Regions from separate parts of the Vibrio sp. KMM 9700 genome, predicted to be linked through region 2. Evidence: predicted binding sites of a transcription regulator. Region 2 holds the regulator's gene; each other region holds the start of a gene.

Region 1 (4,235 bases), 700 kb from region 2:
ATTTAGCGTTTTTAAGTTTTTTCGACTCTTCATCAAAAATATCCACAAACACATGGCCGATGATTTTACGTTTCGCTTCAGGATCCGCTTCACCGCCAAGTGCGTCAAGGAAGCGATCTTCTGCGTCAACATGGATGATGTTTAATCCAAAGTGATCGCCAAACATTTCCATCACTTGCGTCGCTTCGTTCAAACGCAATAAACCGTTATCAACGAATACACAAGTTAGCTTGTCACCAATTGCGCGGTGGATAAGCATTGCAACCACAGAAGAATCTACACCGCCAGAAAGACCAAGAATGACCTCATCATCACCTACTTGCTCTTTGATACGTGCAATCGCATCATCAATAATTGAGCTAGGTGTCCAAAGTTTAGAGCAGCCGCAAATGTTTAACACAAAGTTTTCAAGCATGCGTAAACCTTGGCGTGTGTGCGTCACTTCTGGGTGAAATTGCACGCCATAAAAACGTTTTTCAGGGTTTGACATCGCTGCATAAGGACAAGTATCCGTTTGCGCAACCTTGTTAAAACCTTCTGGAATTTCAACAACTTTGTCGCCGTGACTCATCCAAACATCAAGCAGTGGTTTGCCATCTTCGCTGATTGCGTCTTCGATTTTTTCAAACAAACCACACTCATTGACAAGCGCAACTTGTGCATAACCAAATTCACGCTCATTTGAACCAGCAACTTTACCACCAAGCTGCTCAGACATAGTTTGCATGCCGTAGCAAATACCAAAGACAGGTACGCCGGCTTCAAATACATATTGTGGTGCGCGTGGTGAGTTTTCAGCTGTCACGCTTTCAGGGCCACCCGAAAGGATAATACCGTTTGGATTAAATTCACGAATATCTTCTTCAGAGACATCCCAGCTCCAAAGCTCACAGTAAACACCGATTTCACGAATGCGGCGGGCAATTAACTGAGTATATTGAGAGCCAAAGTCTAAAATTAAGATGCGTTCAGCATGAATATTGGTTGTCATTCGTTTTCTCTATTAATTAAGTAATATGCTTAAAAAAATTTAAATTATCACGCAGGTATTGAGTTAAAAAGCAAAGAGAAGGTGCGGAGTTGACAAACGTCAAGAGCACCTTCGATGCAGTCATTGGGCTCAAACCCGATGAGAATGAAATTTTACCCTAAACGATAGTTCGGAGCTTCTTTCGTGATTTGCACATCATGCACGTGAGACTCTTGCATACCTGCGCCAGAGATGCGTACAAATTCAGCTTTGGTGCGCATGTCTTCAATTGTTGGGCTACCCGTTAGACCCATGCTTGAACGTAAGCCACCCATTTGTTGATGGATGATTTCTTTCAAGTGGCCTTTATATGCAATGCGCCCTTCGATGCCTTCAGGGACAAGTTTATCTGCCGCATTATCACTTTGGAAATAACGGTCAGATGAACCTTGTGACATTGCGCCAAGTGAGCCCATGCCACGGTAAGATTTGTATGCACGGCCTTGATAAAGTTCAACTTCACCCGGTGCTTCTTCTGTTCCTGCAAACATAGAGCCAACCATCACACATGATGCGCCAGCAACGATAGCTTTACAGATATCACCAGAGAAACGGATGCCGCCATCAGCGATAACAGGAATGCCAAACTCAGCGGCTGCGCCTGCTGCGTCAGAAATTGCAGTAATTTGTGGAACGCCAACACCTGTAACGATACGAGTCGTACAGATTGAACCTGGGCCAATACCAACTTTAACCGCTGAAACGCCAGCATCAATCAGTGCGCGTGCACCAGCTGCTGTTGCCACGTTACCGCCAATAATTTCTAGATCAGGGTATTGCGCGCGAGTCTCTTTGATGCGATCAAGAACGCCTTGAGAGTGACCATGTGAAGAGTCGATAAGCAAAACATCAACGCCAGCTTCAACGAGAGCTTTCACGCGCTCTTCGTTGCCAGCGCCTGCGCCAACTGCTGCGCCAACACGTAGGCGACCTTGTGCATCTTTACATGCATTTGGTTTACGCTCTGCTTTTTGGAAGTCTTTTGCTGTGATCATGCCTGAAAGTTGGAACGCATCATTAACCACAAGAACTTTTTCAACGCGGTGCTCTTGCATGCATTGTTGAACTTCTTGTTGGGTTGCGCCTTCTTTGACTGCTGCGAGCTTGTCTTTTGGCGTCATTACATCTGACACTTTTTTGGTTAGATCCGTAACAAAACGAATATCACGACCTGTGATAATACCAACCAATTCTTTGTTTTCAGTCACAACTGGGAAGCCAGCAAAACCGTGCTCTGCTGTCAGTGCTTTGACATCAGCAATCGTTTGCTCAGGTTGAACTGTAATAGGATGACTCACCACACCAGCTTCATAGATTTTCACAAGGTGAACTTGCTGTGCTTGCTGTTCAATCGACATATTTTTATGAATGAAGCCGATACCACCTTCTTGCGCCAAAGCGATAGCTAAACGCGCCTCTGTGACTGTATCCATAGCCGCAGAAATCATAGGAATATTTAAAGTGATATTTTTGGTTAGTTGAGTGCGAAGATCAACATTGTTCGGAAGGACGTTCGAGTGGGCAGGAACAAGGAGAACGTCATCAAAGGTTAAAGCTTCTTTAGCGATTCGTAGCATTGCAATATATCTCACATCAGGTTGAGGACAAAATCCGCTTAATGATTTAAGCATCACTTTATCGTTTCGCATAATAAAGTGATTTAGGATTTATATTGCGAACGGATTATACGCCCGACGCAAACGTTTGACTAGCGTTTTTTGAGATTTTTTTAAACCTAAAATTAATCCCTCAGCGCCAGTCCATTCACCTTGATTATTGCCTGTTTTGCTTAAACTTATGTTAAGATTTAATTTCCTTTCTTGAAAACTTAAAGGTCTGTACGTGTATCAAAACCATAGCCAAGCGGCGACAACCAAAAGCAATATATTTACCGTTTCAAGTCTCAATGCTCAAGTGCGCTTATTACTTGAAAATGAAATGGGGATTGTGTGGCTCGTTGGCGAGATCTCAAACTTTTCGGCGCCGGTTTCAGGCCACTGGTATCTGACTTTGAAAGATTCACGTGCGCAAGTGAAATGCGCTATGTTTAAAGGCTCAAACCGCCGCGTCACATTTGCGCCTAAAAATGGCCAGCAAGTGTTAGTCAAAGCGCGTTTATCTTTATATGAGCCGCGTGGGGATTACCAACTTATTATTGAATCCATGCAGCCCGAAGGCGATGGTAAACTCCAGCAAGAATTTGAAGCCTTAAAAATGAAGCTGGCAGCAGAAGGCTTATTTGCTCAATCACAAAAGCGTCCCCTGCCACTGCACCCAAAAACGATTGGCGTGATCACCTCTAAAACTGGCGCCGCCTTGCATGATATTTTAAATGTTTTAAAACGTCGAGACCCAGGTTTGCGCGTGATTATCTACCCAACCCAAGTCCAAGGTGAAGCGGCAGCCTTTAGTATTGCCCAAGCCATTGGACGCGCCAATATGCGTAATGAAGTCGATGTATTAATTGTCGGACGTGGTGGCGGCTCACTAGAAGACTTGTGGTGCTTTAACCATGAAGTGGTTGCGCGCACTATTGCCTCAAGCCAAATCCCAATTATTAGCGCTGTCGGCCATGAAGTGGATGTGACCATTAGTGATTTTGTGGCAGATATGCGTGCGCCAACCCCATCGGCGGCGGCAGAGTTAGTCAGCCAAGATCAAAGTCATAAAAAAGTTGCCCTGCAAAGCCAGTTAACGGCATTAACGAAAGCAATGAGCTTAGTTTTCTCTCGTTTAGATACGAAACTCACGCACTTAAAACACAGAATCGATCGCCAGCACCCTGAGCATAACCTTAACCGTCAGGCGCAAAAGCTAGATGATTTTAATGCACGCTTAAAATGGGCGATGGAGAAAAAGCTAAATGCCAATCAGCATAAGCTTGAGCGTTTAAACCAAAGCTTGGCGTATCAAAATCCTGCGCAAAAACTTAAACAACATCAATATAAACTCGATGAGCTAAAAACTCGTTTAGAGCAAGGCGTGAAGCATCAGATGCTATTAAAAGATCACCAGTTTGCGCGTATGGCAGATAAACTTGATGCAGTCAGCCCACTCTCAACCTTAAAACGTGGCTATAGTATGAGTTATACCCAAGACAAGACGCTAGTTCAAAGCGTGAAAGATGTGAATATTGGCGAGCTCATCCAGACCCAAGTCGCCGATGGTGTGATTGAAGCGCGCGTTGTCGATATTTCAAAAACCA
Region 2 (4,235 bases):
AAAGCTTGCTCACAATTGCAAATGCATCATGTAGCTCTCCTTCGCCTAATTCTTCATCAAAGCTTTCCGCACTGAGCACCGCAATGGCAATCAAAAATGCCAAACGCTCAGGGGAGAGGTTCAATGAGAAATCATTTTGCTTCACCCAAGTGACCAACTCATCTATAGGTTGCTCAGATAAAGTGGGTGTTATTTCATGCATTGTTTTTCCTGTCTTTCTTGATTCTGCTTTGGTTGCAGTCTACTTAGGTGAGGCGCTTACTTGCCCGCTCAACTAAGGGATAAATTCATTAAACCCTGTCACTCTAGCACGAGTCGAGTTTCTTTTTTACTGCAAATTCGTATGAATGTAAAACTTGGGTAAAAAATCAGTTTAAGTGGTCATTTTTTACGCCTTTTGCGCCCATAAATGCATGTAACGTCCAAGGGAAGCATAAGGTTCTTGTCGACAAAGTTGCTGCTCAAGCGCCAACACATCTTGCTCGGTGTAATCGCCCATATATTTTTGATCGCCAATATAATCACTGACGCAGCGCACCCCTGATTTACCGAGTAAAGTTAATTCATTGGCATCAAGCCAAGACAATACATCTTCTGGATATAAACCTTGCGTCGGTTGAAGCTTAAAACGTTTTTTATGCGGCATTCCGGCTAAAATATGCGGCAAATTGCCACAGCGAATATTTTTCATCACTAAGCCATGTTGATTATAAAAAAGCACTGAGATAATTGCGTGAGGTTGCATATGCTTAATCAAATGCTCAAGCACAGCGCGCGGATCGGCAAGCCACTCCATGACAGCATGAAATAAAATCAAATCTGCTTTATTGATCGCCTGAGCCGGCAAGTCTTGAATCGCGCAATTCGTGATACTGTATTGGGAAGTTAAGCCTTGACGCTCAATTTCTTGTGATGCCAACGCAAGCATCTCACTCGATAAATCGCACAAATGCACTTGATGCCCAAGTTTTGCAATTAACTGTGACATTTGGGCTAAGCCGCCTCCCGCATCGAGCACATGCAAGGCCTGCTGCCCTTTTGCTTGGCTTAGGGATTCTAATACTGGGGTTAAATCTTGCCAGAGGATACTTTGTCTGATGTCACCTTTATCGGATCCATAGATATTTTGGGCAAACTTTTGAGCAATGCCGTCAAAGTTTCTATCTTGGGGAGCTTGGGTCATTTTATCCTCGGCAATTTGAACAAAGCGACGCGCATTTTTGTTATAAAAGGAGCTTTTATTGCTAGATCGCGTCTCAAAACGCATTATTCTATACAATCAGTGTCACAAAAACATTATTTTTCATGCTATATTAGCGACTTTATTGCGCTCAAAAACCTTTCATTACTCCCTTTAGGAATACTCATCCATGTTTGAACTTAAAAAAGTTTTTGCCTCTTTGATCATGCCTATACCCTTGTTACTTATCATAGGCTTTATCGGACTTTGGCTGATCACTTTTAGTCGCTTTCGTCGCATAGGTGTCAGCCTTACTTTTAGCTGTTTACTCGGATTTTTTCTGCTCTCATTTCAACCTGTTTCATCTAACCTTTTAATGCCGACTGAACGTGAATATCGCGGTTTTTTACCTGTTGAAAAACCAGTTGATTTTATTATGGTAATGGGCAGTGGACACGTGCTGGATGATGAATTGCCTATCACTTCAGAAATCTCACGTTCAGGCTTAATGCGACTCGTTGAAGGGATACGTATCTTACGTATGTATCCAAATTCCAAGCTGATTTTATCTGGCTATGCCAATGGTAGTGAGCTGAGTAATGCCCGCGTGATGGCTAATATTGCGCTCTCTCTTGGGGTCTCAAAGTCTTCAATTGTCTTGTTGGAAACGCCAAAAGATACCTACGAAGAAGCCCGACAAGCAGCGCTATATGTCAAAGATAAAAGTCTTGTTTTAGTGACCTCGGCCAGTCACATGCCGCGCGCGATGATGGAGTTTAAAGACGCAGGGCTTGATCCTATTCCAGCGCCAACCAACTACCTTGCACATACCAATATCCAGCAGCCTTGGGAGAAATATTCCCTGAAAGCTAAATATTTAGAACAAAGTGAACGTTTTTGGTATGAGCAGCTCGGCCGTTGGTGGTCAAATATTCGTGGTGATGTCTCGCTCGATAACACAGAAAGCATGCAAGCAACTCCGATGGCGGATGAATCACAAGAGGCAGTCATGGATACGCCAACCGAGCAAAATCAGGTGACAGAACAAATCGCTCCTGATTCAAACACTTCAGAGGAAGTGGCACAATAAATCACCACGAAATCGTTTGCATTGTGATAAAAGTCACAGAAAATAATTGTTTTATCGACTTTTTCCCATTAATATACGCTTCTTAATTGAAAGCTAGCCATACCGCTCTAATCTTGGGCGGTATTTTCTTTTCTGATAAGTAACTTTTACTACTCATTGTCTTAAACAAGTGCGGCTGTGCTTTCATAATTTCTTATACTTTAAACATACTGATCCCACATCTAGCCTAGATGTATTGGTATGAGGATTATTTATGGCAACAATTAAAGATGTCGCGCGCATTGCTGGTGTGTCCACCACAACCGTTTCTCACGTGATTAACAAAACTCGTTTCGTCGCAGAAACCACACAGAAAAAAGTGATGGATGCTGTTGAAGAATTAAATTATGCACCGAGCGCTGTGGCGCGTAGCTTAAAATGTAATACGACAAGCACGATTGGCATGTTAGTGACCCAATCCAATAACCCTTTTTTTGCGGAAGTGATCGATGGCGTTGAGAGCTATTGCTATCGTCAAGGTTACACTTTGATTTTGTGTAATACTGGCGGCATTTTTGAAAAGCAACGTGACTATATCCGTATGCTTGCAGGCAAACGTGTCGATGGTTTGCTTGTGATGTGCTCAGATTTAACAGAAGATCTTTGCAAGATGCTTGATGCCCACCCAGATATTCCAAAAGTAATTATGGACTGGGGCCCTGAGAACTCAAAAGCGGATAAGATCATTGATAATTCAGAAGAAGGCGGCTATCTAGCAACTAAGTATCTGATTGAAAAGGGTCATACTAAGATTGCATGCCTGAGTGGTCACTTTGATAAAGTGGCATGTATTGAGCGTATTCGTGGCTTTAAGCGTGCGCATGAAGAAGCAAATCTAGAATTTAACCAAGATTGGATTTTAGAAGGTAACTTTGAATGTGATACGGCTGTGATTGCTGCTGAAAAAATCATTGCAATGAAGGAGCGACCTACTGCGATTTTCTGTTTTAACGACATTATGGCAATGGGCCTGATGAGTCGTTTACAGCAAGCCGGCATCCGCATACCAGAAGATATTTCTGTGATTGGCTATGACAATATCGATTTAACGCCTTATTTCTCGCCACCGCTGACAACGATTCACCAACCAAAACGTCGCGCGGGTAAAACTGCGCTTGAGATTTTGCTGGCGCGTATTAAAGATAAAGATCACGAGCCACGCACGTTTGAAATGCAACCTGAGTTGGTTGAGCGTGCATCGGTGAAAGATTTAAACGCTAAGTAAAAACAAGTTTACTTGATAAAGAAGAAGGTACAGTGATTCGCTGTACCTTTTTTTATTGGAACATATAAACAAAAAAGACGCCTCAAGGACGCCTTCTAAATATATAGTATTGAGTTAAACTTAAGCCACGGGACGCATATGTGCGAGCAGTTTCGTTTCAGCGCGCTTAAATAGCCAAATCAAGCTCATACTTAAGATCATATAGAATAAGCCAGCCGTTAAGTAAGCCTCAAACGGTGCGTAATAACGCGAGTTAACCAAACGTGCCACACCGGTTAAGTCTAAAATGGTGACAATCCCTGCAATCGCTGAGCCGTGCAGCATAAATATAACTTCATTACTGTATGCAGGCAGTGCGCGACGCAATGCACTTGGCAAAATAATACGCGTATACGTCTTAAATGGCGTCATCCCATAAGCTTTTGCAGCTTCCACTTCACCACTTGGCAGGCCAGCAATCGCGCCGCGAATAATTTCTGAGGTATAAGCCCCTGTATTAAGCGAGAATGCAACAATAGCGCAGAACCAAGCGTTTTCCCATAAAGTGCCCTTCACCGCAACAAACTGATCCATCCCATAATAAATAAGGTAAAGCTGAATCAAAAGTGGCGTGCCACGAAAGAAATAACTATAACTCCAACTGACCAAACGAACCGGCATAAAGCGACTGTCACGCGCCAGCGCCGTCGGAACCGCAAGGA
Region 3 (4,235 bases), 570 kb from region 2:
ATCCCCCAGCTACGATTGATCACATAGTTTGCACCAAGGGTTGTGTTCCACTCTGAATCTAGCTCTTGCTTGACTTTAAAGCGTCCATCAGGTGATATTTCATGAACGGCATTACCAATGGGACCACTCAAGATATCTGAGAGATTACCTGCCATTTCTTGCTGCACACCTTGATACATGCCGCCAACCCAAACACGTAGCTCATGGCCACCAGGATTAAAGCGATAACCGACACGTGGCGAGAACACGAGCGAGTCAATTTGACCACTTAAGATATCCAGCTCTGTGCGTGAGAAGTTAAGATCCATGATGGTAAACCAATTGCCCACCCCGCCCGCAAGCGTCATCCCAACACCATAGGTAAAGCCTTCGTAATCAAGCTTAAATGTGCCAACGCGACGTGATTCACCGTTACCAGCAGCGCCACATAAATCTTTATCATTTAAGATACCAGCTAAAATATTATCCGCTGGTGAATCAGGACGTAATGAGAAGCCAGGGCGATCAGAGCGGCAGGTAATCGGCGCTTCGCTATCCCCTTCGGTATAACCAATAAGACCATAAAAGTTCAAGAATGGCAGCACCCACATATCGGCGCGTAATGTAACGTTATCAGCAGTTTGATCAGCATCAGAGATATCTAAAAAATCATCAAACAAAGGGCCACTGATATCTGATAAGTCATCGAGATCCTCACCTAAGGCTCCGCCTAGTGCTTGGCCACTTAAATCAATGCTTTTAATATGAAGCGGTTGATCCATATTCATATAACTTAATGAAAAGCCGTATGCTTTAGGTAATTCATAGCCACGAGCACGTGCTTCTGGCCCCCAGATTGGGAACATGCGGTCATTTTCTGGATCATGTAATGGCTGGCTTAAACTAGCACTAGGCTCTTGTATTGATGATGGGCTTGTATTGGTCTCTTCAGCACTCACCCCCCAGCTTGCTAATAGCACAGGCATAAGAGTTGAAACACTTAATAGCTTTTTCATGATTGTCACTATTCCTATCAGCAAGGCCATCTGCCTTACTTAAAATTAATTGAATTCATCCATTGAGCCGGCAATCATAAGTCTTTTCATTAAGTTATATAGTCAATAACTTAGGTGCCACACTGCTCGCAAATATTAGCCGCGCATTATCTCACAAATTAAGCATTTGTGAATTAGATCAAGTGACCATATTTAATGTATGGAAAAAATTATCAATAAAAAAATGCGATTTGTTAAAGATTAACAACAAGTTATAAAGTATATAATATATTTATATAAAAGAGAAAAAGATAAGCTTTTGATGAGTAAGGATGATTAAAATCCACCGACTCTAGCGCTTGAAAGCAAGACTATCGTTTGAATAAAAGCAAAAACCCCAACACCAGAATAAACTTGATGTTGGGGTCTTAATATGGCACGCCCTGCAGGATTCGAACCTGCGGCCACATGCTTAGAAGGCACGTGCTCTATCCAACTGAGCTAAGGGCGCTTTGTGGGGGTGATTATACGAGTTTGATCTCTAAGGTCAATTATTTTCTATATAAAGCCTGTTAACTGCTTAAAAAAAATCCAACATTTTCAGCTTGATAAAAATACAAGTCGACTGCAAACGTTTGCTTCTAGCTATTTAAGATTTTTTTTGCGACAATAAGCGCGTTTTTTGACTCTGCTATTATTCAAGGAAAATCATGACAGCGCAAAATATAGACGGCAAATTGATTGCTCAAACTGTTCGCCAAGAAGTAAAACAAAAAGTCCAAGACCGTGTAGCCGCAGGGCTTAGAGCGCCAGGTTTGGCAGTCGTTTTAGTCGGTCAAGATCCTGCGTCTCAGGTGTATGTAGGAAGCAAGCGCCGTGCATGTGAAGAAGTCGGTTTTGTGTCTAAATCTTTTGATCTTGCAGATACTTCAACTGAAACAGAGATTCTAGAGCTAATTGATTCGCTTAACCAAGATCCGACCATTGATGGCATTTTGGTTCAGTTGCCTTTACCTGAAGGCGTTGACAGTACAAAAGTTTTAGAGCGCATCTCACCAGATAAAGACGTAGATGGCTTCCACCCTTATAACGTAGGCCGCCTATGTCAGCGTATTCCGCAACTTCGTTCATGTACACCAAAAGGTATTATGACACTGCTGGAACGCACTCAAATTACCACTCATGGCAAACATGCGGTTGTTGTCGGCGCATCCAATATCGTCGGCCGTCCAATGTCGCTTGAGTTATTGCTCGCTGGTTGTACAACCACAGTCTGCCACAGATTCACACATGATTTAGAACACTTTGTTAAACAAGCAGACATTCTTGTTGTCGCTGTCGGTCGTCCAAACTTTATTCCCGGCGCGTGGATAAAAGAAGGCGCGGTTGTGATCGATGTTGGGATTAACCGTTTAGACGATGGCCGTTTAGTTGGTGATGTGGAATATGATATTGCCAAAGAAAAAGCCAGCCATATCACGCCAGTGCCTGGTGGGGTTGGTCCAATGACAGTTGCAAGCCTTATCGAGAATACCTTAATAGCTTGTGAGATGTTCCATAGTTAATTTACCATAACGAGTGACTTGCTTCAGAGTTAGTCACTTGTATGTAAGCTAGAGACTAAAATGCCCCAGTCATGAGTATATTCTTGACTGGGGCATTGTTTTTAGCGCGCTTACTAAAGAAAGCTTATTGCATAATACGATCAGCAAGAATACTTACTGAGAGCGCAAAATAATGCGAACGGTTCCACTTCATTAAGACTTGATAGTTGTTATAGATTAAATACGCGCGACCATTTTCATCGTCTGGTTCAATCAGCCATGCATCGATATCAACATTCGTTGGCAGCGCAGTACCGTTTAAGTTGGTCACGCCAAGCGCTGCCCACTCACTTAGTTTTTTGGCTTTTTCTTGCTCACGACCAACCACAGCTTCGCCCAATCCTTTTGGTGCTTTCACTTGACGGCCCCAAGTATAGCCATCTTGCCAACCGGATTCTTTCAAATAATTCGCTGTTGATGCAAAGACATCCGCCGTATTCAACCAAATATCTTTTTTGCCATCGCCATTACCATCTTGAGCAAACTTTAAGAATGAGCTTGGCATAAACTGGCATTGCCCCATCGCTCCGGCCCAAGAGCCTTTCATACGCTCAATACTGATATGGCCTTCATCTAAAATTTGTAGCGCTTCCATGACTTCGTTGCGAAAAAATTCTTCACGACGGCCATCATAGGCAAGCGTCGTCAATGCATCGATAACCGAATAATTGCCTTGGATTTTACCAAAGCTGCTTTCAACGCCCCACAGCGCAACTATGTATTGTGGCGCAACCCCATACTCATCACTAATACGTTTCAAAGTCGGGTAGTTTTCTTGATATTTACGTTTTGCAATCGCCACTTTCCAATCCGGCACAGCTTTTGGTAAATATTCATCTAAGGTTTGACGCTTTTCTGGCTGATTTTTATCTGCCGTGACTGCGCGTGGCTTAAAGGTCACATTTGCAAATGCCTTATCGATAATAGGTTGTGAAATTCCCTTTTGAGCCGCTTCTTGTTTTAACTCTTTGACATAGTCATTAAATGGCACTTTTGTTTCTGCTAATGCACTTGCTGACATGCCTAACGCTAAAGTCAAAGAAAGCAACTTGATTCCTAACTTCATATTCAGTCCTTTAATTTAGATTGTTTGTATTCTTCGAGTAAGTTTACAGGTGGTGGTGGCAGCTGTAAAAAATAGCCTTCTTGTTTAATTGAATCGATCACCTTTTGTTTATCCGCAAGCGCCAAATTATGTTTATCTAATTTGATTACCATCACCAGTTCAGGAGCACCAAAAATCTCTCTTAATTGGTCTGGAACTTCTGAAAAATCATCCTTACGTGGAAGATAAAGGTAAGCGCCTTCTTTTTTACGGCTTTTATAAATCGAGCAAAGCATAAGTATCCCTTTGAAATAAGCTTATCGGCTATATTTATCAATTCAAATAAAACAGGTAGAATGAGGTTAGATGGCAAGGTTTTTCAAGCTAAGTGTGTAAAAACAACGAAAATTTGACAAATAAAAACTGAAACCTCAAGCTTTGGTATATATTATACCGAATCTGAAACGATTATACCTAACAGCTTTGATATTTTGGAATAAACTTGCTTTAATATTGAATAATTTAATGGATTTAAGAGATTGCATTCATGACTCAATCACATGTACAACCTAGCGCTTCAAGCAAAGTTGATCTCAAAGGGAGCAATTTTTC

The links. The regulator PurR, encoded in region 2, represses purine synthesis genes. The targets are predictions, from matches to a motif close to TNANGNAAACGTTTNCNTNA.
Region 1: the regulator PurR is predicted to act here: its motif matches at 2,723-2,742, upstream of guaB (IMP dehydrogenase).
Region 3: the regulator PurR is predicted to act here: its motif matches at 1,598-1,617, upstream of folD (bifunctional methylenetetrahydrofolate dehydrogenase/methenyltetrahydrofolate cyclohydrolase FolD).

The regions. Positions count from the first base shown of each region.
Region 1 is NZ_CM178589.1:737,612-741,846, forward strand. Features, by position in the region: gene guaA (glutamine-hydrolyzing GMP synthase) at 1-991, opposite strand, end outside; gene guaB (IMP dehydrogenase) at 1,144-2,607, opposite strand; gene xseA (exodeoxyribonuclease VII large subunit) at 2,969-4,235, shown strand, end outside.
Region 2 is NZ_CM178589.1:39,530-43,764, reverse strand. Features, by position in the region: gene mukF (chromosome partition protein MukF) at 1-202, opposite strand, end outside; gene AC2VOY_RS00180 (methyltransferase) at 389-1,183, opposite strand; gene elyC (envelope biogenesis factor ElyC) at 1,371-2,270, shown strand; gene purR (HTH-type transcriptional repressor PurR) at 2,524-3,534, shown strand; gene AC2VOY_RS00165 (ABC transporter permease) at 3,655-4,235, opposite strand, start outside.
Region 3 is NZ_CM178589.1:611,629-615,863, forward strand. Features, by position in the region: gene AC2VOY_RS02710 (hypothetical protein) at 1-995, opposite strand, end outside; tRNA gene AC2VOY_RS02715 (tRNA-Arg) at 1,409-1,485, opposite strand; gene folD (bifunctional methylenetetrahydrofolate dehydrogenase/methenyltetrahydrofolate cyclohydrolase FolD) at 1,685-2,539, shown strand; gene AC2VOY_RS02725 (lytic murein transglycosylase) at 2,664-3,644, opposite strand; gene AC2VOY_RS02730 (YcgL domain-containing protein) at 3,647-3,919, opposite strand; gene minC (septum site-determining protein MinC) at 4,171-4,235, shown strand, end outside.